4 regions of the Dactylosporangium sp. NPDC051484 genome follow, and region 4 is predicted to be linked to each of the others. Evidence: riboswitches for the same ligand, from Rfam matches in the RefSeq annotation. Region 4 holds a riboswitch; each other region holds the start of a gene.

Region 1 (5,396 bases), on a different contig from region 4:
ACTCCACGACGATCGGCATCGCGACGCCGTAGGTCCCGCCGTTGATGACGTTCAGTTCCGTGCTGACCGCCGGACCGGTCGGCTTCGCCGCCGTGGTGAAGGTCGACTGCCTGGTCACCGGCTTGCCGTCGGCGCCGATGGCGGTCACCTTCGCCGTATACGTGGTGCCGTAGCGAAGTGCGGTGTCGGGCACCCAGGACGACCCGTCCGCCCGCGACGCGCCGGAGATCTTCTGACCGGTCGCGTCGATGAGGGAGATGTCGGTGACCCGTCCATCCTTGACCTTGGTGCCGATCTCGGCGCTGATCGGCACCGCGGCGTCGCCCGCCGCCGGCGTGAGGGAAAGTCCCACCGGCACCGTCGGTGGTGCGGTGGACTTGGTCGCTGTGCGTTTGCGATGCGACGAGACGTCGCATGCGGACAGCGCCGGCTGTGCCGCCACCGCGAGGATGAGCAGCGCGGTGACGGACCGGCCTGGGCGCCTCATGTTCTCTGCCGTTGTCTGCACATGGGGGCATCGTCGTACCGGCCCGGGCGAGGCCGGGCCGGCAAACGAGTGACAACGGGTGGGATAGCGAATCCTCGCCCAGCGTTACATGGTGGCGTCGGCGATCTGCGTCGCCAGCCCCTCCCACTTCGCGTAGGCGTCCGGGAAGGCCGAGCGCTGCACCTTCTGCGCCGCGACCGTGACGGCGTAGTCGCCCCAGCCCGGGATCGCCAGCAGCGCCGCGTAGAACCGGCGGGCCGACTCGTGCGGGTTCATCAACTGCTCGACCGAGCCCCAGTTCGGCCGTTGCTGGAACAGCCCGACCGAGTCGTAGTCGTACCCGACGCCCTCGTTCGGCCGGTTCAGCGACTCCGGCAGGTTGGGGTTGGCCAGGTTGCGCAGGTGGCTCTCCTGCAGGGCGGTGGCGAGCGCCACGACGGCCGCGCGCTTGGGCAGGTTCTCCCGCTTGGCCACGTCGACGATCGCGACCGCGTTGTCCATCTCGGCCTGGGTCAGCCCGCCGACGGGCGCCACCCTGGTCGGCGACGGCGCGGCCGCCGGCGGCGCGCCGCCCTGACCGGTGGCCTTCTTGTCGGTGGACCCCTGTCCGGTGGCCTTGGGGCCAGCGGCCTTCGGATTGGCGGCCTTGGGGTCGGTGCCCTTCGAGCGTCCCGACGAGCGCCCTGCGCGCTCGTCGGCGCGCGGCGCCTCGGCCTGGTCCGTGCCGGCCCCCTCCTGCGCGCTCAGGCTCACCGCGCCGCCCGATGCGGCCGGGGGGTCCGAGGACGTCAGCGTCGAGGTCAGCCCGAACGCCGCCACGGCGACGATCGTCGCGGCCACGGCGGTGCGGCGTGCCCCCGCCGGCATGGCCGCGGCGAGGCGCACGGGGCCGGATGCGAGCAGGCGCGTGCGCCCGGCCGCGAACGCGCGAGCGGACCCGGATGCGAGCGTGCGGGCCGGCCCGGATGCGAGGACGCGGGCGGACCCTGCGGCGAGCGCCCGGGCCGGCGCGGATGCGAGCACGCGTGCGGACCCGGATGCGAGCACGCGTACCGGCCCGGACGCGAGCAGCCGCTCGGGATCGGGCACGAGGTTGCGAAGGTGCGCGGCATGACGGCCGCCGCGAGACCGCAGATGGCGTGGGTCGTGTTCGGCCACGTCGCTGAGCTGCGGGTTTTCGTCATCACCAGCGAGCATCCGGCGAGACTAGGACCGCAACGACGCAGGGGTGATTTTGGGGATGAGAAACGGCGCCAGGGCCGTGTGCGCCCCGTCGCCCGACCCGGCGGCGCCGCGCCCGGTGGCCGAATCACCAGGGGGTGAAACGGCCTCTGACCGGTGTGTTTACGGTTTTCGAATCCGCTGCGGCCTCCGTTGCCCACCTGGGTGACCCCGTAGCGGATCCGCTGAGTCGTGCGCGCGCACGAGCCGGGGAACCATGCACCACCCGGGGTGAATCCACGGGGCCCACGGCCCCGGGAAGGGCGAGCTTCCCGCCCGAACCCGTCAGCTAACCCGGTAGGCGGCACCGGAAGGAGCTCGCGTGTTGCCCCATGAATCGAGGTACCCGTGACGTACCTCTACAAACCTCGCCACTCTGGACGCGTCCCCCGGTTTCGGCGCATCCACGTCGTGGCCGTCGCGGCGGGCCTGGCCGCCGCGGCCGGCATCGGCGCCGCCGCCCTGCAGCAGTCCTCGACACCGGCCAGTGCCGCCGGCACCCAGACCCTGACCGGCGCGGAATCCACGGTCACCCTCGGCGACGCCCCGGCCGCCCGCCAGAAGCAGCGTGACCAGGCGGTGCCCGACGCGGCGAGCGTCCCCAAGGCGGGCGCGGCCAAGCCGACCGCCACCGCACAGGCCGGCGTCGGGACCACCTCCACCGCGCCGCCGCCGGCGGCCACCTCCACCGCGCCCCCGCAGCAGAAGGAACTCTCCTATCAGTTCGCCTGGCAGGAGAACTACTACTTCTGCGGCCCGGCCGCCACGCGCATCGCCCTCACCGCGCGGGGGGTCTTCCAGTCGCAGTCCCAGGTCGCGCAGAGCCTCGGCACCACCGTCAACGGCACCAACTCGGCCGAGGACACCACGCGGGCGCTCAACTCCTCCACCGGGACGTCCTTCTACAAGTCACACTTCATCACCGGGCAGACGGCCACCCAGGCTGACGTCGACCAGCTCAAGGCAGCGGTGCTCAACGCGATCAACCACGGGTACGCGGTGGTCGCCAACATCGCCGGGTCCACGGTGGACGACGCCGGACACGGCCACTCCTACCCCGGCGGGCACTTCCTGACGATCGTCGGGTACCGCGACGGCGGCCAGACCGTGAAGATCGCGGATCCGGCCGACGCCCAGGGCGCCGGCTCGTACATGCTGTCCCTGGACAAGATGGCCGACTGGATCGCCCAGCGCGGCTACTCGGCCTGATCCCGGCCCCAGATCCGGCGCGCCGTCCACTGTGGACGGCGCGCCGTCCCGGCCCCGTCAGCCCAGGGCACGTGCCCGGCTCGGGGCCGGGAAGCCCTGCACCGGCTGGCCGCGCAGCGTCGCCGCCATGGTCTGCGCCACGGCCCCGTTGACCGAGCTGGAGACCCCGCCGCCGACGTAGTCGTTCGGGTTGTCCACGTTCACCGCGATGCCGGCCGCCGCGATCTGCGGCGTGAACCCCACGAACGTCTCGGTCGCGTTGTTCTCCGAGCTTCCCGTCTTGCCCGCGACCGGGCGCCCGCTCAGGATGCCGGACACGGCCTCGGCCGTGCCGCCGTCGCACCTGCCGTACGACGAGCCCTTGCTGACCGGGCACCGCGCCGCGTCGGTGGCCGCGGCCGCCACGTCGGGGTCGACCGCCTGCTTGCACTTCGGACCGGCGGCGTCGGCCGGCCGGCCGTCCGGGTCGGTGATCGACAGCACCGGCAGCGGCTGGCAGTACAACCCGCCGGCGGCGACGGCCGCGTAGGCGTTGGCGAGGTCCAGCGGCGTGGTCAAGGCCGTACCGAGGGTGAACGAGCCCCAGCCTTCCGCCTTCGCCGCCAGCGACACGTCCAGGTCGCCGCGGAACACGATGCCGAGCCGCTGCGCCATCTCCACCGCGCGCCGGGCGCCGATCTGCTGCTCCAGCCACACGAAGTAGGTGTTGACCGAGCGGCCGAAGCCGTTCCACATCGTGCGTTCGCCGTCCATCCAGCTCGGGCTGTCGTTGGCCGGGCACCAGTGCCCGCCGCAGCTGGCCCCGGCGCTGCCCGGCCAGTTGGTCACGATCCGGGCCGGCGCGTTGAACCGGGTGCTCAGCGGCAGGCCGGCCTCCAGCGCGGCGAGCATCGTGAACATCTTGAACGTCGAGCCGGCCTGGTAGCCGTCCACGCCGGAGCCGCCCGAGATGAGCTGATTGACGGTGTTGGGGTACTGCGGGTGCTCCCGCGGGTTGGCCTCCAGGCTGAAGTGGCGGTTGACGGCCATCGCCAGCACCCGGCCGCTGCCGGGCTGGACCACGGCGAGCGGCACCGAGCGCGCGCTGCCGTAGCCGTAGACGCCCAGCGACTGGGCGAGCGCGGTCGCCTGCACGTTCGGGTCCAGCGAGGTGACCACCGTGTAGCCGCCGGTGCGCAGGTTCTCGTCGCGGTCCATCGCCGTCGCGCCGAACTCGGGCTGGCTGTTCCACCACTGACGGAAGTAGTCGCAGAAGAAGCCCCAGTCGTTGTGCTCCCGCGCCACCGACGTGCAGTCGTTGGGCAGCCGGCGCTCGGTCAGCTTGAGCTGCGTGCCCTTCGCGGCGGTCGCCTCCGCGGGCGTGATCACGCGCATCTTCGCCATCGACTCGAGCGTGTACGCGCGCCGCTTCAGGGCCGTCTCGCGGTCGCCGGTGAGCGGGTTGTCCGCGTCCGGGGACTGCAGCAGGCCGGCCAGCAGTGCCGCCTCCGGGAGCGTCAGCTCGGCCGGGACCTTGCCGAAGTACGTCTGGCTGGCGGCGTAGATGCCGTAGGCGCCGGAGCCGAAGTAGGAGATGTTGAGGTACCGCCGCAGGATCTCGGCCTTGCTCATCCTCTTCTCCAGCGCCCCGGCGTAGCGCATCTCGCGCAGCTTGCGCGCCGGTGAGTCGGCGAGCGCCTCCAGGTGCTGCTGCGGGGTGAGGCTCGCGTCGTTCTTGAGCACGTTGCGGACGTACTGCATGGTCAGCGTCGAGGCGCCCTGCTGCGCCCCGCCGCGGCTGTTGGAGACGAACGCGCGCAGCACGCCCCGCGCGTCGACGCCGTGGTGCTGGTAGAAGCGGGCGTCCTCGGCGGCGACGACGGCCTGCTGCAGCACCTTCGCGACCTGGTCCAGCTGCACGTCGCGGCGGTTCTCGTCGTAGAACGTGGTGATCAGCGTCTTGGCGTCGCTGGCGTACACGTAGGTCGTCTCCGCCGGCCGCGGGGTGGCCAGGTTGGTCGGCAGGTTCTCCCACGTGTCGCTTCCCGCCTTCGCCATCCCGCCGGCGGCGAGCGCCAGCGGCAGCGTCGCGGCCGCGACCACCAGGCCCGCTAGCACCCCGCTCAGCGCCAGCCGCAGGATGCCGAGCAGCACGCGGACGAGCTTCGTACGTGGACGCTGTCGCTTCGCTCGCTTGCGGTGCCGGTGCATGTTCGGTCTCCCGACGACTGTGGGCGGTTCGCTTGGCGGCGCGCGGCTACCCCGCACGGCCCACCCCTAACCACCGCGGCCGCAACTTCACCCGGGTGCCGGTGTGGGCGAGCGATCGGATGGACGTCCGCGCAAGCTCCGCCCCGGTGCGCGGGCTCTGATTCGCTGGATGGCGCGGCGAATCGTGGCCGTTCGACCGAAGGGAAACGACGCTATGTGCGGCTTCCTGATGTACACCGGAAACGCCATCATCTCCCCGGAACTTCTCGGCGCCATGGAACGGCAGCTC
Region 2 (5,396 bases), on a different contig from region 4:
GCCCTGGCTGGACTGCTGCCCTGACCAGGGCCTTAGCGTTGGAGCGGGTGAAGGGAATCGAACCCTCACTGGCAGCTTGGGAACCGTACAAGACAGGTCGACCGGCCAAGGTGCGAGGCGTGGCGTCGTCGCCCGAGCGGGCCTGGAGCGGCCTCGACGATCCCGCCTTAATGGCACGCTAATGGCACACCGCAGCGGTCACGCCGCGTCGGGTCTGGCCTGGAACCCAACGGCCAACGCCACATCGAACGCTCGCGCCAAGCGCTCGAGAACCGGAAAGGTCGGCACGGTGCCGCCGGCCTCGAAGCGCGCTACGGCGGACTGCGTCATCGAGGCGGCATCGGCCAATTCGGTCTGACTCCAACCGCGCCGCTCGCGAAGCTCCCGGACCGCCCGCCCCTCGATCGCACCCGGCTCGGCCATGCGCTGGCTACGCAGTTCGTTCCAATCGCTGCGACCGCTCATGCCTCGATCCCTTCCTCGACGGTATGCGTCTCGGCGATGCACCGCGCCATCGCCCCTCGAGCGCGTTCGACCTCACGGGTTTCACGTTCGCAGTTCGCGAAGCTTCCCGTAACCCGGCTCCGCGGCCTCGACCGGCTCCCGGCTGCGCGGGTTTTCACTGCTCGGACTGCTCCCCGCCGTCGTCACGACCGGGGTCGGCCGAGCCACGCTGCACCAGCGACAGGCCCCGGTGCAGCTCCTCGGCGTGGCGGTGGCGCCCAGCGCCGTGCTGGATGGTCAGCGCCCTACCGGCGGCTCGTCGACGGTACCCATCGGCACATCACATCGGCACCGCGCGATCCGGGCCGCAGCCAGTCTGCCGCCGGTCACCAGCCCGAAGCGGTCCACCACAGTCAGCCCGTACGCGCTGCACGACGGCGAATACCGGCACCGGACGGGCAGCCGGGGCGAGAGCCAGCGCTGATACCCACGGATCGCCCGAACGCCCAACCGGCCCGCCGAAGACGGCCGGGACGGCACACCGAGGCGGTGCGGCGCCACAACGAACAGCAACGCGCTCAGCCGGCCCAGCCCGAGCACGCTGCTACAGGGCGACAGCACGCTCTGACAGGGGGCGCAGGCGACATCGAAGCAGTTACACATCTCGTACACAGTGCTCGGCACCGGCTTTTCTTACTGCCAAGATTGCCCAAGGTCAACTCCCGCCCGTGATCCTGCCGCTCGCCTCACGTAGCTCACCGAGTACGGGCGACGCGGACCCGACCTGAGCGGCCTGGAGTGATCTTGCGGAACCTGTCGTAATGGCACCCCAGACGCCGTCAGTGTCATACGGACAGCTGACAGTGGGGCAAACGGCCGCAAATGGCACGACGCCGCTTCCGAGTGTTCTGACAAGCGAACAGCCCTGGCGGGACATCTGTCCTGACCAGGGCCTTCGTCGTGGAGCGGGTGAAGGGAATCGAACCCTCACTGTCAGCTTGGGAAGCTGATGTTCTGCCATTGAACTACACCCGCGAGCGACGCCTACTGTACCGAATCCACGGCGTTCGTGCACGGATCATTCTGTTTTGCCTTCGTGGCGTGGGTGGGGCGGTCCTTCCAGACGGTGTGGGTCGAGGTTGTCGGGGTCTCATGGCGGACGAGCATCGCGACGTCCACGGTCAGCTCATACAGGCGCCAGTCGACCGCTGGGGCGGCGCGCATCGTTGTGGCCAGGCGGGCTGTCAGGGGCTCGTCGGTGACGGGGGTCGCGCGGCCCGACAGGTATGCCTCGTCGTCGGAGTCCGTGGACGGGAAGCTGTGCAGCGAGTAGCGGCCGTCGCGGTCCAGGTCGTGGCGCTTTGGGGAGGCGAGGACGAAGCAATACAGGCCCTCGTCGGTGATGACCGGGGAGACGGGGTGGATGCGCGGGCCGCCGTCGGGGCGGACGGTGGCCAGGTAGCCGAGGCCTGGGCCGTATTGGCAGACCAGGGTGCGGATGGCCGTCGCCAGCTCGGGCTCGGCCGCGGCGAAATCAGCCCACGATGCCATGTGCCCAATGTACTCGTACGTGTGTTCGATTGTCGGCGAATTGCCCGAACGAGGCAAACTGAAGCGGTGACGTCGGCCGACGAGTTGATCGACCTTCTGCGGCGCTTCAATGTGGAGGCCGACCGGTTCGTCGACGTGTTCACGCGGGCTCACGGGTTGCATCGCACCGACATGAACGCGGTCGCGCACATCTGGCGGGCGGCGCAGGACGGGGAGCCGCTGACCGCCGGTGAGCTCGCGCGGCGGCTCTCGCTCAGCCCGGCGGCGACCACCGCACTGCTGGCTCGCCTCGAGCGCGCCGGACACGTCGAGCGGCGGCCCGACACCGCCGACCGGCGCCGGATCAACCTGGACATCCAGCCGCCGGCCCAGGAGCTTGCGGCGGCGTTCTTCGCCCCGCTCGGCGTGCACCTACGGGCGGCCTTCGGCCGGTTCGCGCCGGAGGAGATCGAGCTGGTGACGAGAATCATGGGGGCGGTCCTCGAAGCGACCGCCGCGGCGGCGGATGAGGCAACACCGTAACCTCAGAGGGTGTTGCTATCCGACCGTGACCTGTGCAAGGAGCTCGAGGGCGGCCAGTTGTGTCTCGAGCCGTTCGATCAAGCGCTGGTGCAGCCGTCCAGCATCGACGTACGGCTCGACCGGTGGTTCCGAGTGTTCAACAACCACCTGTATACGCACATCGACCCTGCGATCCAGCAGGACGACCTCACGTCCATGGTCGAGGTCGGCGACGGCGAGCCGTTCGTGCTGCACCCCGGCGAGTTCGTGCTGGCCTCCACGCTCGAGGTGATCACGCTCGGGGACCAGCTCGCCGGGCGGCTGGAGGGCAAGTCCAGCCTCGGGCGGCTGGGGCTGCTGACACACTCGACGGCGGGCTTCATCGACCCCGGCTTCTCCGGCCACGTGACGCTGGAGCTGTCCAACGTGGCCAACCTGCCGATCCGGCTCTGGCCGGGGATGAAGATCGGCCAGCTGTGCATCTTCCGGCTCTCGTCGCCGTCCGAGCACCCATACGGCTCGACGGTCTACGGCTCGCGCTACCAGGGGCAGCGCGGTCCCACTCCGAGCCGCTCGTGGCAGAACTGGCGGACCTGGCCCACCATGTGAAAAGGGCGGGCTCGCGGCCCGCCCCCCTCATGCCACCCGGCCGTAGCCGGATATCGGTGCCATATCGATCTTCTTCATCTGCACGGGTGCGCTGGGGTTCGGTGCGTGGACCATCCAGCCGCCGCCGACGTACATGCCGACGTGGTGCAGGTCGCTGAAGAAGAAGACCAGGTCACCGGCCTGCAGATCGCTCCGCGACACGCGCTTGGTGTCCTGGTACTGCCAGTTGGTGTAGTGCCGCAGCGTGTAGCCGGCCTGCTTCCAGGCGTACAACGTCAGGCCGGAGCAGTCGAACGTGTTCGGCCCCTCGGTCGCCCACACATACCTCTTGCCGATCTGCGCGCACGCCACCTGGGCCGCCTTCGCGCCCGGGCCGCCGGTGTACTCGAACGGGCAGGCGACCGGCCGCAGGTTTCCGGTCGTGCCGGACGTCCCGTATGCCTTGGTGCGCATGTCGTTGAGGTTTTTGATGTCGGCGTTGATCTGCTGCTCCTGCTGCGCCAGCGCGGCCTCCTGCTCGGCCTGTTTGGCGACCAGCTCGTCGAGCGGCGTTTTCTGCGCGTCATACTGCCGCTTGGCCGTGACTACGTCCTTGATCCGCGCCTGCTCGTCCTTGGCCAGCATGTTGAGCATCGTCAGCTGGTTGATGAACGTGTCGGGCGAGCCGGTCGTGAGCATCGCGTCGAGCTTGGAGACGCGCCCGGTCTTGTACTGCATCACGGCGAACGCGCTCACCTTGTCGAAGGCGGCGTCGACCTGCTGGCGCAGCGGCGCGATCTGGGCCTCGAGTTTGCTCTGCTTGGTCTTGTTGGTGGCGAGCTCGATCTTGAGCTGGTTGTGCTGCTCGACCACCGGCTCGATCTGGTTCCACTTGTCGTCGATCTGTTTCTCGATCTCGCCCGGGGTCGGCTCCGCATGCGCGAGCCCCGTGATACCGACGGCGAGCGACAGACCGCCGAGGATGGCGACGAGGAGCCGTGCCAGACGGTGGGGCCGCCTCGTCCACCTCAGATGGGTCTCCACCGAGGAGTTACTCCTTCTTCCATGGCCGCCTACCGGGTTAGCTGACGGGTTCGGGCGGGAAGGTCGCCCTACCGCGCACAAGTTCGCGGATTCACCCCGGGTTGACGCGTGGGTCCCCGGCTCGGATATCGACTCGGCGGTGCCGCCTGGCGCGCCCGTGGCGGGCGCGGACATCCAGCCGACGGGAATTCACGTTAAGCGGGGCGGGTTCCCAGGTTCAAGTGGGTGATTGATTGTTGTCCGTTTTGTTCCGAAAGTCGTGCAATTTGCGTGACGTATACATCACCAATTCGACGGTGACGAAGGAATCGCGGTCCGTCCCGGCTTGACCCCGTCGACGGCCACCGTGAGCAGCGCGTTACCGCGCGAACACGCGATCTGGTGCCATCTCTCGCCGGCGACGGAACGCGATGCCAGCGCTACAAAAATGGTAGGCGAGCCGGTGCCGACAATCACGCAACTCGGCCGACCGGCCATGCCATCGACCTGGAGCTTGAACTGGCTGTCACTGATCGAGAACCCTTTTTGCGTGACATTGGCGCCCTTGGAAGTTCGTCGGTCGGACGAGAACACTCGCGCCGTAGCCGAACTCCGCGCGCCCCGGATTGAGAAACCCGGCTGGCCCGCGCGCAACTCTCCGCACCGTAATGCTCACAGTGCGCCGGAGACGCACCGCGAGTCCACCGTCATGCGGCACCGCGACGAGGTCACTGCCTTCGGTTCGGCGCGCCCGCAGTGCGAGCCGCCCCCTTGACGCCGTTGACGAGGCCGTCGTCGAACGTGAACCAGACGGTGATTTCGTGCTTACCATGCGTGCCGGTCGACGCCCGTGGTGGCGCGCTCGGAGCGCCCCGGCGTCGAGCCGGACCCGGGCGGCGCCGCGGTCGTGGTTCCGGTCGCCCGTTCGGCTGCCCGGCGCTCACGCGGCGTGATCGCCCGATGTTCGACCAGCCCGGCGGCAACGACGAGAGCGGCAGGCCAGGCACGCGGCAACAACCGCCGTTGTCGGCACATGACTGGACACGATCTCCCGAACCGCGCGGCCGCCGCGGTGGTTCCGGCCGCGTTCGCCCTTCCGCATGACGCGACGGAGGTAGATGACTCCGGTCCGTGCAACGCGCGGCCGTTCCTCCCGTGAGACAACGGGCCGGGCCTGCCTGAAGGGCGGCCCCGGCCCTGCCGGGTCCGCGGTGCCAAGAACACGGGCCAGGAACATGGTGCCGAGCACTCGAGGCCGAACGGCGAAAGGTCGAACAGCCAAGGCCGGT
Region 3 (5,396 bases), on a different contig from region 4:
ATGATGAAGCCCAGCAGGGTCGCGATGTCCTGCACGGTGGTGCCGGCGTCGAGCGGCATCGTGCCGCCGGTCCACTCGGTGGCCTCGATGACCTGCATCGATCGCCAGGCGGCGAACTGTCCCCAGGTCAGGTCCTCGACGCCGTCGCCTTCGCCTTCGAACGGCACAGTGATGCGATGTGTCGCGTGCATTCCCGTCCTTGTCGACGTCGGGAGGAAAGAGCCTGCGCCGGCCGCGTTTCCGCGAGTGCCGGCGCAGCGTCGAGGTGACCTGGCTCCTTAGAGGTTGCGCACGCCCTTCATGGTTGACCTCCCTCCGTGCAGTGGCTGTCGCTGGCCCGAACAATAGCGTCGGTCACGCTGCGGGGGAAGAATGAGATCATTCGAAAGACGTCAATTAGGCCCAATGTCCAAAGTATTCACGGTGATCGACGTTAATTCGAGGGGTGCGGCGAGGGTCTGGACGAGGGGACTTCGATATTGAAATGTCGGCCTGATGTTTGCTTGATGTTGGTCTGATGCCGGCTCAGGCTCAGGACCGCATGGCGCCGCACGCCGCGCGCTACGCGCGGCGCAGCGGCGCCGTCATGGGCGATGAGGGCTTCGAGCGGCCGTGCGGCCCGGTCAGGCGGTGCGGAACCGCCGGATCGGGCCGTCCAGGGACTGGTCACGCTCGGCGTGCAGGCGGCCCTGCGAGACCAGGAGCTCGAGGTGGGCGGCGGTCTCACAGACGGCCAGCATCCGGTTGAACAGGTCGAGGTCGTCGAAGCGGCGCTCGCGGCGGGTCCACGGCAGCCGCGCAGTGACCTCCAGCCCGGTCTCCGCGCCGCTGGCGACCGCCTTCTCGGTCTGCTCCAGGCGGGCGCCGTGGTGCTCGACCAGCTCGTCGACGCGGCGGTGCACGCTCGGGGCCGCCGGGCCGTGCGCGGGCAGCAACAGCGCGTCGGGCCGGGAGCGGATCAGCGCCAGCGAACCCAGGTAGTCGCGCAGCGGATTGGGCGCGACGGCGGCGTCGAAGCCGATCGACGGGGTGATCTCGGGCAGTACGTGGTCGCCGGCGAACAGCACGCCCGCGGCCTCGTCGTGAAACACCACGTGACCGTTGGTGTGGCCGGGCGTCGGCAGCACCGTGAGGGTCCGCCCGGCGACCTGGAGCGTCTCCTGGCCGTCGAACCAGTCGTCGGGGTACTCCCAGAACCGCCGCTGGTCCTCCGGCGAGCCGCTCGGCACACTGGCGGCGATCTCCCGCACGAGGTCCTGCGCGCCCATCTGTGCGAGGATGCGCAGCTGGCCCTCGAGCGTCGGCCGGTTGGCGTCGTGCGCGTGCTCGATCGTCGTGCGCTCGCCGGCGCCGAGGCTGATCCGGGTGCCGAACTCGCGGCGCAGGGCGACCGCCTGCGTGTAGTGGTCGCGGTGCACGTGCGTGACGAGGAACCTGCGGATGTCCGCCGGTGCGTGGCCCAGCCCGTCGAGGGCATCGATCAGCCGGGCCCGCGACTCGGGGATGGCCCAACCGGCGTCGATGAGGACGAGATCGTCGGCGACGGCGAGCGCGTACACGTTGACCGCCCGCAGGCCGTCCTGCGGCAGCGGCAGCGGGATGCGGTGGACGCCGGGCGCCTCCTCGAAGGCCCCGGGCTCGGTCCAGGCGGTGCTCAGGACGTCACCGCGCCGGTCTCGGCGTCGCGCGGCGACTGCTCGTCGACCGTCACCTGGTGCATCTCGTCGGGGGCCTCCAGCAGCATGTCCGCAGGGTAGCCCAGGCAGCCGTAGCGCTGCAGCGCGCCCACCACGCCGGTGACGTGGTGGGCGTGTCCGGCGGTTGAGCGGGAAGATCGTGTCGGCGGCGGCGAAGGCGTCGAGCCCCTCGGCCACTTGGTAGGACAGGCCGTCGCCGCCGGTGACGAGGCCCGGGGCGGCGCCGCACACGTGCACCTCGTAGGGCATGCTCGGGCGGCTGGTGAACACCTGGGCCGGGATGCCCACGTCGAGCGGCTTCGCCCCGTCGAGCACCAGCACGACCACGCGGTGGTTCCCCTCGGCCATACCGCCCCCTTCCGTCGCCCGTGCAGCGTCGCACCGCCGGGTCCGGGCCGACAGTGGCGAGATTGCCACGTACCGCAAGTTTCCCGCCATCCGCCGGGAACCTCCGTGCGGCCAGGAGGAAGACCGCGCTGAGCCTGCGGCTGCGGCGCCCCGCCGGGCGCCGCAGCCGGCGGCATGTACTACGCGACGGCGCTCACGACCTGCTCCGCGAGGGTCTGCCACTTGGCGTAGGCGTCCGGGAACGCCGACACCTGCACCGTCTGCGCCGCCACGGTGACCGGCATCTGCTCCCAGCCGGAGACCTTCATCAGCGCCGCGTAGAAGCGGCGCGCGGACTCGGCCGGATTCATCAGCTGGGTGACGCTACCCCAGTTCGGCCGCTGCTGGAACAGGCCGACCGAGTCGTGGTCGCTCCCGACGCCCTCGTTGGGCAGGTTGAGCGAGTCCGGCACGTTGGGGTTCGCGAGGTTGCGCAGATGGCTTTCCTGCAACGCGGTCGCGATCGCCACCACGAAGGCGCGGTGCGGCAGGTCCAGTTGCTGCCCGACCTGGATGATCGTGACGGCGTTGTTCATCTCGGTCTGGGCCAGCCCGCCGACGGGGCTGTGGACCGTCGGCGACGACGTGGCCGGCTTCGGCGGGGCCGCGGCAGTGGTATTCGCGGGTGACGGAGGGCTCTGCGCCGGTGACTGCTTCGGCTGCGTGCCGGCCGGGGACGACGGCTGCCGGCCGGGCTCGTCGCCCCTGCGCGCGTCGCCACGCGACGCGCGGTTCTCGGCGTCCGCCGCCCGTTCGCCGTCGCTCTGATACGCGGTTTCGGCCTGTGCCACGGTGTTGTCCGGTGCGGTGCCGGGCGACGGGGATAGGAACAGCGAACCGATCGCCGCGAACGCGATGACGACCCCGGCCGAGTACAGGCCGGTCCTCGTGCGGGCCGCCGAGTGGCGGCCGCGGCGGTAACGTCGCAGGTGACGCAGGCCGCGCCGGCGCGGCTCGGGCTCATCGGCAGGCATGAGGCGACCTCACGACCGGTGGACGGTGTTGCTTGCGGTATTTCACGAGAACCTCGACAGTTGTGCTGAGAACGCGGCTGCTGCTGGACTGCGGACGGCGGCGCCGCTGGTGCGGGCCGGCACGGAACGAGGGCACGGGCCATCGCCCGTCCACAGGGGACGGTGGGGTGGGTGCCTGGTGTGCCGGTGCGACCGGTGGGCGCGCCGGGAACGGTTACCGGACCGGGCGATGCCCTTGCTGTGCCGGTCGGCTTCCGGGGCCGCGGGTCGAGGTGTGACGCCATGCGAGGGCGAGGGTGTGCACGTGATGCTCCTTCCGATACCGCCTACCGGGTTAGCTGACGGATTCGGGCGGGAGGATCGCCCTACCTCACGGCGCGTGGCCGCTCGGATTCACCCCAGTTGCGCTTGGTTCCCCGGTTCGTGCGAGCACGACTCAGCGGGTCCGCCGCGGTGTCACCCTCCACAGTGACGGCCGACGCAGCGAACGTCATGACCATAACGGCTGCGTATACGTAGGTGAACCCCCTGCGGGGAACTGACAAGGTGCGCGCGGCGGCCCGGCGTTCTGCCCTCGCCGCGAACGTTTTGCCTGGTGGCGGCTGTCGTTCCGGCTGGGCGACGGATGGATTCGCCCGCGGCGGGGATGACGGGCGGTGCGCGCCGATCGATGCCCGCTCCTGGCTCGGCCGGGTCAGAAGTCGCCGGCGTTGCGGCGCAGCTCCGTGATCACCTCGATGAGTGAGCCGACGGTCGCCGGTGCCAGCCAGGGTGCGGCGAAGACCTCGGTGTTGAGCTCGGCCGTCGCGGCCTCGGCGAGCTCGCGCCCCGCGTCGAGCAGCTCGACGATGGTCGAGCGGCGGTCGGCCGGGTGTGGGGTGCGCCGCACGAGCCCGGCGGCCTCGAGGCGGTCGACGGCGTTGGTGACGCTGGTCGGGTGCACCTGGAGCCGCTCGCCGATGAGGGCCATGGGCAGCGAGGACTTGCGGCTGAAATACAGCAGCATCAGCACCTCGTATCGGGCGAAGGTCACGCCGTGGGGCTTGAGCACCGCCTCGACGCGGGCCAGCGCGATCTGGTGGGCGCGCATGAGGGACGTGACCGCGGCCATGCCGTCGGCGGCGTGTGCCCAGCCGTGCTCGGCCCACAGCCGGCGTGCCTCGGCGATCGGGTCGAGGGGAAGGCCGCTATTGGTCGACACGAAGGTCATGATAGCGGTCGGGGTAGCTGTGTGGACGTCATATAGTCGGACACCCTACTATCTAGCCCATGAGTCTCCACGTGCCGGCCAATCCCGTCCGCTTCGTCACCGCGGCGAGCCTCTTCGACGGCCATGACGCAGCCATCAACGTCATGCGCCGGCTGCTGCAGGCTCAGGGCGCCGAGGTGATTCACCTCGGGCACGACCGCAGCGTCGACGAGGTCGTCACCGCGGCCGTGCAGGAGGACGTGCAGGGCGTGGCGATCTCGTCCTACCAGGGCGGACACGTCGAGTACTTCGAATACCTCGTCGACCGGCTCGCCGAGCGCGGCGCCGGGCACGTGCGGGTCTACGGCGGTGGCGGCGGCGTGATCGTGCCGGAGGAGATCGCGGCCCTGCGCGAGCGCGGTGTGCGCATCTTCAGCCCGCAGGAGGGCCAGCGGCTGGGCCTGCCCGGCATGATCAACGTGCTGATCCGCGAGTGCGACACGGACCCGGTGCGCGGCCAGGTCGACGTGGCGGCGCTGCTGGCCGGCGACGAGACGGCCCTGTCCCGGGCGATCACCACGCTGCAGGCGGGCGCCGACCCGGACCTGGCCGCCGCGGTGGGGGAGGCGGCCCGCCGGCGCCCCGTGCCGGTGCTCGGCATCACCGGCACGGGCGGCTCCGGCAAGTCGTCGCTGACCGACGAGCTGGTCCGGCGGCTGCGCCGCGACTGCGAGGACAAGCTGCGGGTCGCCGTGGTCGCCATCGACCCGACCCGCCGCCGCGGCGGCGGGGCGCTGCTCGGCGACCGCATCCGGATGAACAGCATCGCGCCCGGGGTGGTCTACTTCCGGTCGCTGGCGACCCGCGTGCAGGACGGCACCGTTCCCGCGCATCTGGCCGACGTCGTCGCCGCGTGCCAGGCCGCCGGCAACGACCTCGTCATCGTCGAGACGCCCGGCATCGGCCAGGGCGACGCGGCCATCACCGGCTACTCCAACGTCTCGCTGTACGTCATGACGCCCGACTTCGGCGCCGCCAGCCAGCTCGAGAAGATCGACATGCTCGACCTCGCCGACGTCGTGGCGATCAACAAGTTCGAGCGCCGCGGCGGCGAGGACGCGCGACGCGACGTCGCCCGGCAGCTGGTGC
Region 4 (5,396 bases):
GCCGCGACGCGCCAACACAATGCCGCTCGTGGAATCGGACGAGATGCGGCCCAGCCGACGGCGCTGGTGGAACGACGTGCCGGATTGCGGCTGCGACGGCTTCGACGGTTGTGACGGCTGCGACGGCTGCGATTGCAACCCGTTCATGCTGAGTTCGTTGCTGCTCGGTGCGCTGGCGATCACGACGCCGACGAGAAGACCACGGCGCGACGCCAGCCTGCCGGGCCGCGCCGGCATGGCGGCCATCCGCGGCTATCAGCGCTGGCTGTCGACGCACCTGCCGACGCGCTGCCGGCAGGTTCCGACATGCAGCAACTACGGGCTGGAAGCGGTACGGCGATACGGGCTGGTCGTCGGCTCCCGCCTCACCGCCGCCCGCATCCGCCGCTGCAACCCGTCGACGCCGCAGGGCACCCACGACCCGGTCCCGTAGCCGGCCGCGGCGACGATGCGCCTTGATCACGGAGCGCTCGTGTACCAGGGGGTACATGAGCACTCCGTGATCAAGGCGTCCGTCGGCGGGTGGAGCGAAGGACCTCAGCGGTCCTGGGCGCGAAGGCCCGCATGCCCCCGGGCGGCAGTTGCATGCCGCTGGCCACGTACGCCGCCATCTGCTCCTGGTAGGCCGCGAAGGCCGCCTCCGCCCGGCCCGCGGCGGCTAGTTCGCCGGCCAGCACGTACGCCCCGACCAGGCTCATGCTGGTGCCGAGACCGGCCAGCGGCGACCCGCAGTAGCCGGCGTCGCCGAGCAGCACACCCGCCCGCGCGACCAGCGATCGACGCGCACCTGACAGATCGAGTCGAAGTAGAAATCCGGGGCGTCCGGCATGGTGGCGAGCAGGGCGGGCACCCGCCAGCCGGCGCCGGCCATCCGCTCGGCGAGGACCCGCTGCTGCTCCACACGCCCGAGGCGGTGGTACTGGTCCGCGGCGGTGAAGCTCAGGCTGGCCTTGGCCGTCCCGCCGCGCTCCGGCCGCCGGAGGCGTTGTACATGAGGAACCAGTGGCCGAGGTCGCCCGGGTTGGGCACGGTGAAGCACGCCCCGTAGCCGCCGAGGTGGTGGACGAAGTCCCGCTCTTCGACTTCGACCTGGACAAGCTGTTCGAGTTCGGCCTGGCCCGGCTGCTGGACGGGATCGGCCTCTTCGTCCGGGCACACGCCGAGTAGCTCGGCTGTCCGCGTCCGGCCCGCCGCGGCGGAGCTTCGGTGGCCACCGACTTCACCTTGCGTACCAGTGGTCCGCCCACTGGCAAGGGCGGACTATAGGGGTATGGCCGTCCAACTGAATCACACCATCGTGTCGGTCCGCGACAAGCAGGAGTCGGCGGAGTTCTTCGCCGAGATTCTGGGGCTCGACAAGCCGGCACCCTTCGGCCGGTTCTTGACCTTGCAGGTCGACAACGACGTCTCCCTCGACTTCGCCGACGATCTCGGACCGGTCCACCCGCAGCACTACGCGTTTCTGGTCAGCGAGAGCGAGTTCGACGTGGTCTTCGGTCGAATCCGCGCCCGCGGCCTGTCGTACTGGGCCGATCCGGCCCGGCACCGGCCGGGCGAGATCAACACCCGCGACGGCGGTCGAGGCGTCTACTGGGAGGACCCTAGCGGGCACTACCTCGAGATCCTCACGCGTCCGTACGGCAGCGGAAACTGAACGCCGACGCCGACCCCAAGCCCGGGACTGGCCGAGGTACAGTGACCCACGGTCACGTCCACGAGGGCACCGCCCCCGGTGCCGGGCGGGGCTGCCGCCCAATCGCCGCACCGTGGCGAGCCGGGGACCCACGGTAACGTTGGGGTGAATCCGCCCTTCCTCGGAAGGGTGGTAGGGGTCGTTCCGTCCCGAACCCGTCAGCTAACTCGGTCGGCGGCCGACGGAAGGAACGACGAACCAGATGTCACCGCGACATCCATACCGGCGCACGTTCATCGCGCTGCTGGCGGCAATCGTGCTCGGGGGGCTCGCCGCCACGCCCGCCGCGGCCGAGCCCGGCGGCGACACCGGCGACGAGGGCTCCAGCGCCAACCCGACGCTCAACTCCGTCCTCGAGAGCACGAGCCGCAAGTGGTCCGAGGCCAATGATCTGCTGAACGCCTCGGTCAAGCATCAGGGTGAGCTCGCCGCACAACTGCAGGCGACCGAGGCGCGGCTGGCGGTGATTCAGGATCAGGTGGCCGCGATCGCCGCGGCGGCATACCGCACCGGCCCCCTCACCACGTTCGCCGCGCTGATGGACGCGAAGACCCCGGACAGCTTCGCCGAGCGGGCCGGCTCCATCAACGAGATCGCACACCACAACAACAACCTGCTGCACCAGGCCAAGCAGCTGCGGGACGACCAGGCCGCGCAGAAGAAGGCGCTCGATGGCGAGATCGCCACGCAGCAGGAGCAGAAGCGCATCATCGAGCAGCAGAAGAAGGACGCGGAGAAAGCGCTCGCGCAGGCCGGTGGGCCGAGCAGGGGCTTCGTCACCGCCAACCTGCCGCTCGCCAACCCGGTGCCGCGTAACGCCAACGGGTCGCTGCCCAAGGAGTCGTGCAGCGTCAAGGACCCCACGACCAGCGGCTGCCTCACTCCGCGCACGCTGCACGCGATGCAGGAGGCGCAGAAGGACGGCTTCAAGCGGTTCGTGTCCTGCTACCGCCCGAGCGGGCCGTATGAGCACCCGAAGGGCCGCGCCTGCGACTTCTCGGTGCAGACCAAACCCGGCTTCGGCGGGGTGGCCACCGGCGACGACTACACCTACGGCACCACCCTGGCGACGTACTTCGTGAAGAACGCCGACCGCCTCGGCGTCATGTACGTCATCTGGTTCAAGCAGGTGTGGACGCCGACGGTCGGGTGGCACCACTACTCGGGCGTCGCCGGAGACCCCTCCAGCGACCATACGAACCACGTACACCTCTCGATCCTGTGATCCTCACGTTCGCGGGCGGCCGGTCGGCAGGGCAACCGTCGACCGGCCGTTTCCGCGAGGTGACAGGTCCATCCGGCGCGGCTCAGAGGATCTCCGTGTCCCGCAGAAGTCGCCACAGGCCGGCGCCGTCGGGGGCGCCCAGCCAACGCCGATCGTTGAGCGGGACCCGCTTGGAGCCGCCGGCCACCCCCGGGAACGCGCCGGCCAGCACCGCCTGGGTCGGCGAGAGGTGCCGGATCGCCACAGCGGCCACGCTGTCGGGGTGCTCGGCGGCGAACTCGGCGTAGATCTCCGGATCGTGCTGCCCGTCGTCGCCGACCAGCAGCCAGCGAATGTCCGGGAACTCCTCGGCGAGGCGGGCCAGCGACGCTCGCTTGTGCGCCTGGCCGCTGCGGAAGAACCGGTCCGGCTGCGGGCCCCAGTCGGTCAGCAGCAGCGGCCCGGCTGGATACAGGTGCCGGGAGAGGAACCGGGTCAGCGTCGCGGCCACGTTCCAGGCGCCGGTCGACAGGTAGAAGACCGGCGCGCCCGGGTTGGCGTTGACCAGCCGCTCGTACAGCACCGCCATGCCCGGCACCGAGGCGCGGGCGTGCTCGTCGAGCACGAACGTGTTCCACGCGGCGAGCAGCGGGCGCGGCAGCGTGGTGACCATGACTGTGTCGTCGACGTCGGAGATGATGCCGAAGCGGGTGCCGGGGTCGATCATCCGGATCGGCGCCTCGACGGCGGCGCTGTCCTCGCTCTGCAGCGTGACGGACGCCCAGCCGGGCGCGAGGTCGGCCTCGACGACGACGTCGATGAACCCGCCGCGGTCGCAGCGCACCTCACAGGTCCGGCCGCCGGCCTCGATGCGCACCGGGGCGTCACCGACCGACACCGCGGTGAACGAGCGCCAGCCGCGCAGCTTCTTGAGCCGCTTGGCCGGCTTGGGGTCGATCCGGGCCAGCAGCACGCGGCCTAGCACCCGGACCCACCCGGGGCGCTCGGCGGTGGCGCAGGCGCCGTAGCCCGTGTAGGCGGTGACCGCGACCTTCCATCCGCGCCGGCGCAGCCGCCGCTCGAGGACGTTGTGGATCGCGTCCTCGATGCGGGCCGCGCGGTGCAGCGGCAAGGGCTCGCTGCTCGGCGTGTTCGGGATCAGCGCCACGGCCCAACCCTGTCACAGCCCGCCAGGGACCGCACCCCGCTCCGTCATCAACCCTGGGTGACCACCGCGTGACGGTGACATGAAACCGTCGCGCCAGGCGACGCGGCGGCCGCGCACGACTACTCGTTGAGCACCCAGCGCACCTCGTGCGCCTCGGTCGGGTCGGGCAGCTCCCAGCGCCCGGCCAGCCGGTCGATCACCGCGGCCGGCACCCGGCGGGAGCGCGCCCGGTTGCGCCGGTGCACCACGTCCGGCGGCGCCTCCACGCTCACCACCTCGACCCGCGCGCCGTAGCCGGCGGCCAGCCCGATGCACCGCGAGCGCAGCGCCCGGGTCACGTTCGTCGCGTTCCAGACGTACGGCGTGGCCGCGCGCAGGTGCTCGCGGGCGCGCGCGTACGCCGCCGCGATCACCGGGCCCTGGTCGCCCGCCGGCCGCACGCCGAGCTCGTCGCGCAGGTCATCGAGGCCGACCACCGGCACCCCGGGCCGGTTGGCCGCGATCCAGTGGTCCTTGCCCGAGCCCGGCAGCCCGGACATCACGGTCACCGTGCAGCGCGTGTCGTCGAACGCCGCGTAGCCGGGGTCTCGACCCGGGGTACGGAAATATTCGAACCGCGCATGGTCCGAGGCGAAGGCGCGCGGTCCGTCGAGGCAGCCGATTTCCCGGGTGTACTCCATGAAGAGCGCGACCTCGTCGAGCAGCGCCCCGGCGCCGGATCCGCCCCGCGCGAGGACGTCGGCGCTCGCCAGCAACGCGAGGTCGTCGTTGCGGGCCAGCAGGCTGACCCGGAACGCGACGCGGTCGAGGTCCGGGCGCTCCAGCGCGCCGAACGGCAGCCCTCGGTGGCGCACGAGCGCACACACGTGCTCGCGCCAGGCGATCGGCACGCCCATCTCCCACAGCCGCCGCCGGGCTGCGAGCTCACCGCGCCGGGCCGAGCCAGGGTCGCTGCCGCCCACGAGCAGGGCGGCGGCGAACAGCCTCGCCCGCTCGGCCGGCGGGCGGCCCCGCCAGTGGTCCAGCCCGGCGAGGGCCGCCACGGTCCGGCTGGCGTGCGCGTCCGCCTCCGGATCGAGCTCACGCAGCTCGTCCCAGCGCACGACCCAGGACGGCGGCGCCGGGCAGAGCCGCACGAACGCGTTCACGCCCGGACCCGATTGGCCACGATCGGCCGGTCCTGCCAGTGGCTGCCGGAGTCGAGGATCGCCGTGTGGAAGCTGGGCCGGACCCACTTGTAGCGGCCGAGCACCGCGTCCTCGTCCTCGAGCTTGAGGTACAGGCCCTCCATGTCCTCGGACATGTCGGTCTCGCGCACGACCTGGTCGGGG

Evidence for each region. Region 4 has a riboswitch for cyclic di-AMP ahead of AB0367_RS22595 (hypothetical protein). Riboswitches for the same ligand answer to the same signal wherever they lie in the genome.
Region 1: another riboswitch for cyclic di-AMP. It lies ahead of AB0367_RS36945 (C39 family peptidase); the one in region 4 lies ahead of AB0367_RS22595 (hypothetical protein).
Region 2: another riboswitch for cyclic di-AMP. It lies ahead of AB0367_RS38365 (NlpC/P60 family protein); the one in region 4 lies ahead of AB0367_RS22595 (hypothetical protein).
Region 3: another riboswitch for cyclic di-AMP. It lies ahead of AB0367_RS18160 (hypothetical protein); the one in region 4 lies ahead of AB0367_RS22595 (hypothetical protein).

The regions. Positions count from the first base shown of each region.
Region 1 is NZ_JBFAZX010000050.1:11,950-17,345, reverse strand. Features, by position in the region: gene AB0367_RS36955 (Ig-like domain-containing protein) at 1-487, opposite strand, end outside; gene AB0367_RS36950 (hypothetical protein) at 593-1,684, opposite strand; cyclic di-AMP (ydaO/yuaA leader) riboswitch at 1,882-2,027, shown strand; gene AB0367_RS36945 (C39 family peptidase) at 2,057-2,917, shown strand; gene AB0367_RS36940 (transglycosylase domain-containing protein) at 2,975-5,050, opposite strand; gene asnB (asparagine synthase (glutamine-hydrolyzing)) at 5,322-5,396, shown strand, end outside.
Region 2 is NZ_JBFAZX010000072.1:210-5,605, reverse strand. Features, by position in the region: gene AB0367_RS38395 (helix-turn-helix transcriptional regulator) at 199-465, opposite strand; gene yidD (membrane protein insertion efficiency factor YidD) at 742-1,107, opposite strand; tRNA gene AB0367_RS38385 (tRNA-Gly) at 1,406-1,479, opposite strand; gene AB0367_RS38380 (pyridoxamine 5'-phosphate oxidase) at 1,489-1,995, opposite strand; gene AB0367_RS38375 (MarR family transcriptional regulator) at 2,062-2,517, shown strand; gene dcd (dCTP deaminase) at 2,527-3,105, shown strand; gene AB0367_RS38365 (NlpC/P60 family protein) at 3,133-4,128, opposite strand; cyclic di-AMP (ydaO/yuaA leader) riboswitch at 4,140-4,277, opposite strand; gene AB0367_RS38360 (hypothetical protein) at 4,411-4,701, opposite strand.
Region 3 is NZ_JBFAZX010000009.1:120,532-125,927, forward strand. Features, by position in the region: gene AB0367_RS18150 (condensation domain-containing protein) at 1-191, opposite strand, end outside; gene AB0367_RS18155 (MBL fold metallo-hydrolase) at 624-2,045, opposite strand; gene AB0367_RS18160 (hypothetical protein) at 2,225-3,058, opposite strand; cyclic di-AMP (ydaO/yuaA leader) riboswitch at 3,367-3,510, opposite strand; gene AB0367_RS18165 (MarR family transcriptional regulator) at 3,753-4,259, opposite strand; gene icmF (fused isobutyryl-CoA mutase/GTPase IcmF) at 4,328-5,396, shown strand, end outside.
Region 4 is NZ_JBFAZX010000013.1:171,797-177,192, reverse strand. Features, by position in the region: gene yidD (membrane protein insertion efficiency factor YidD) at 29-433, shown strand; gene AB0367_RS22610 (hypothetical protein) at 504-698, opposite strand; gene AB0367_RS22605 (hypothetical protein) at 695-901, opposite strand; gene AB0367_RS22600 (VOC family protein) at 1,271-1,654, shown strand; cyclic di-AMP (ydaO/yuaA leader) riboswitch at 1,740-1,886, shown strand; gene AB0367_RS22595 (hypothetical protein) at 1,896-2,918, shown strand; gene AB0367_RS22590 (phosphatase domain-containing protein) at 3,001-4,065, opposite strand; gene AB0367_RS22585 (AAA family ATPase) at 4,185-5,213, opposite strand; gene AB0367_RS22580 (RNA ligase family protein) at 5,210-5,396, opposite strand, start outside.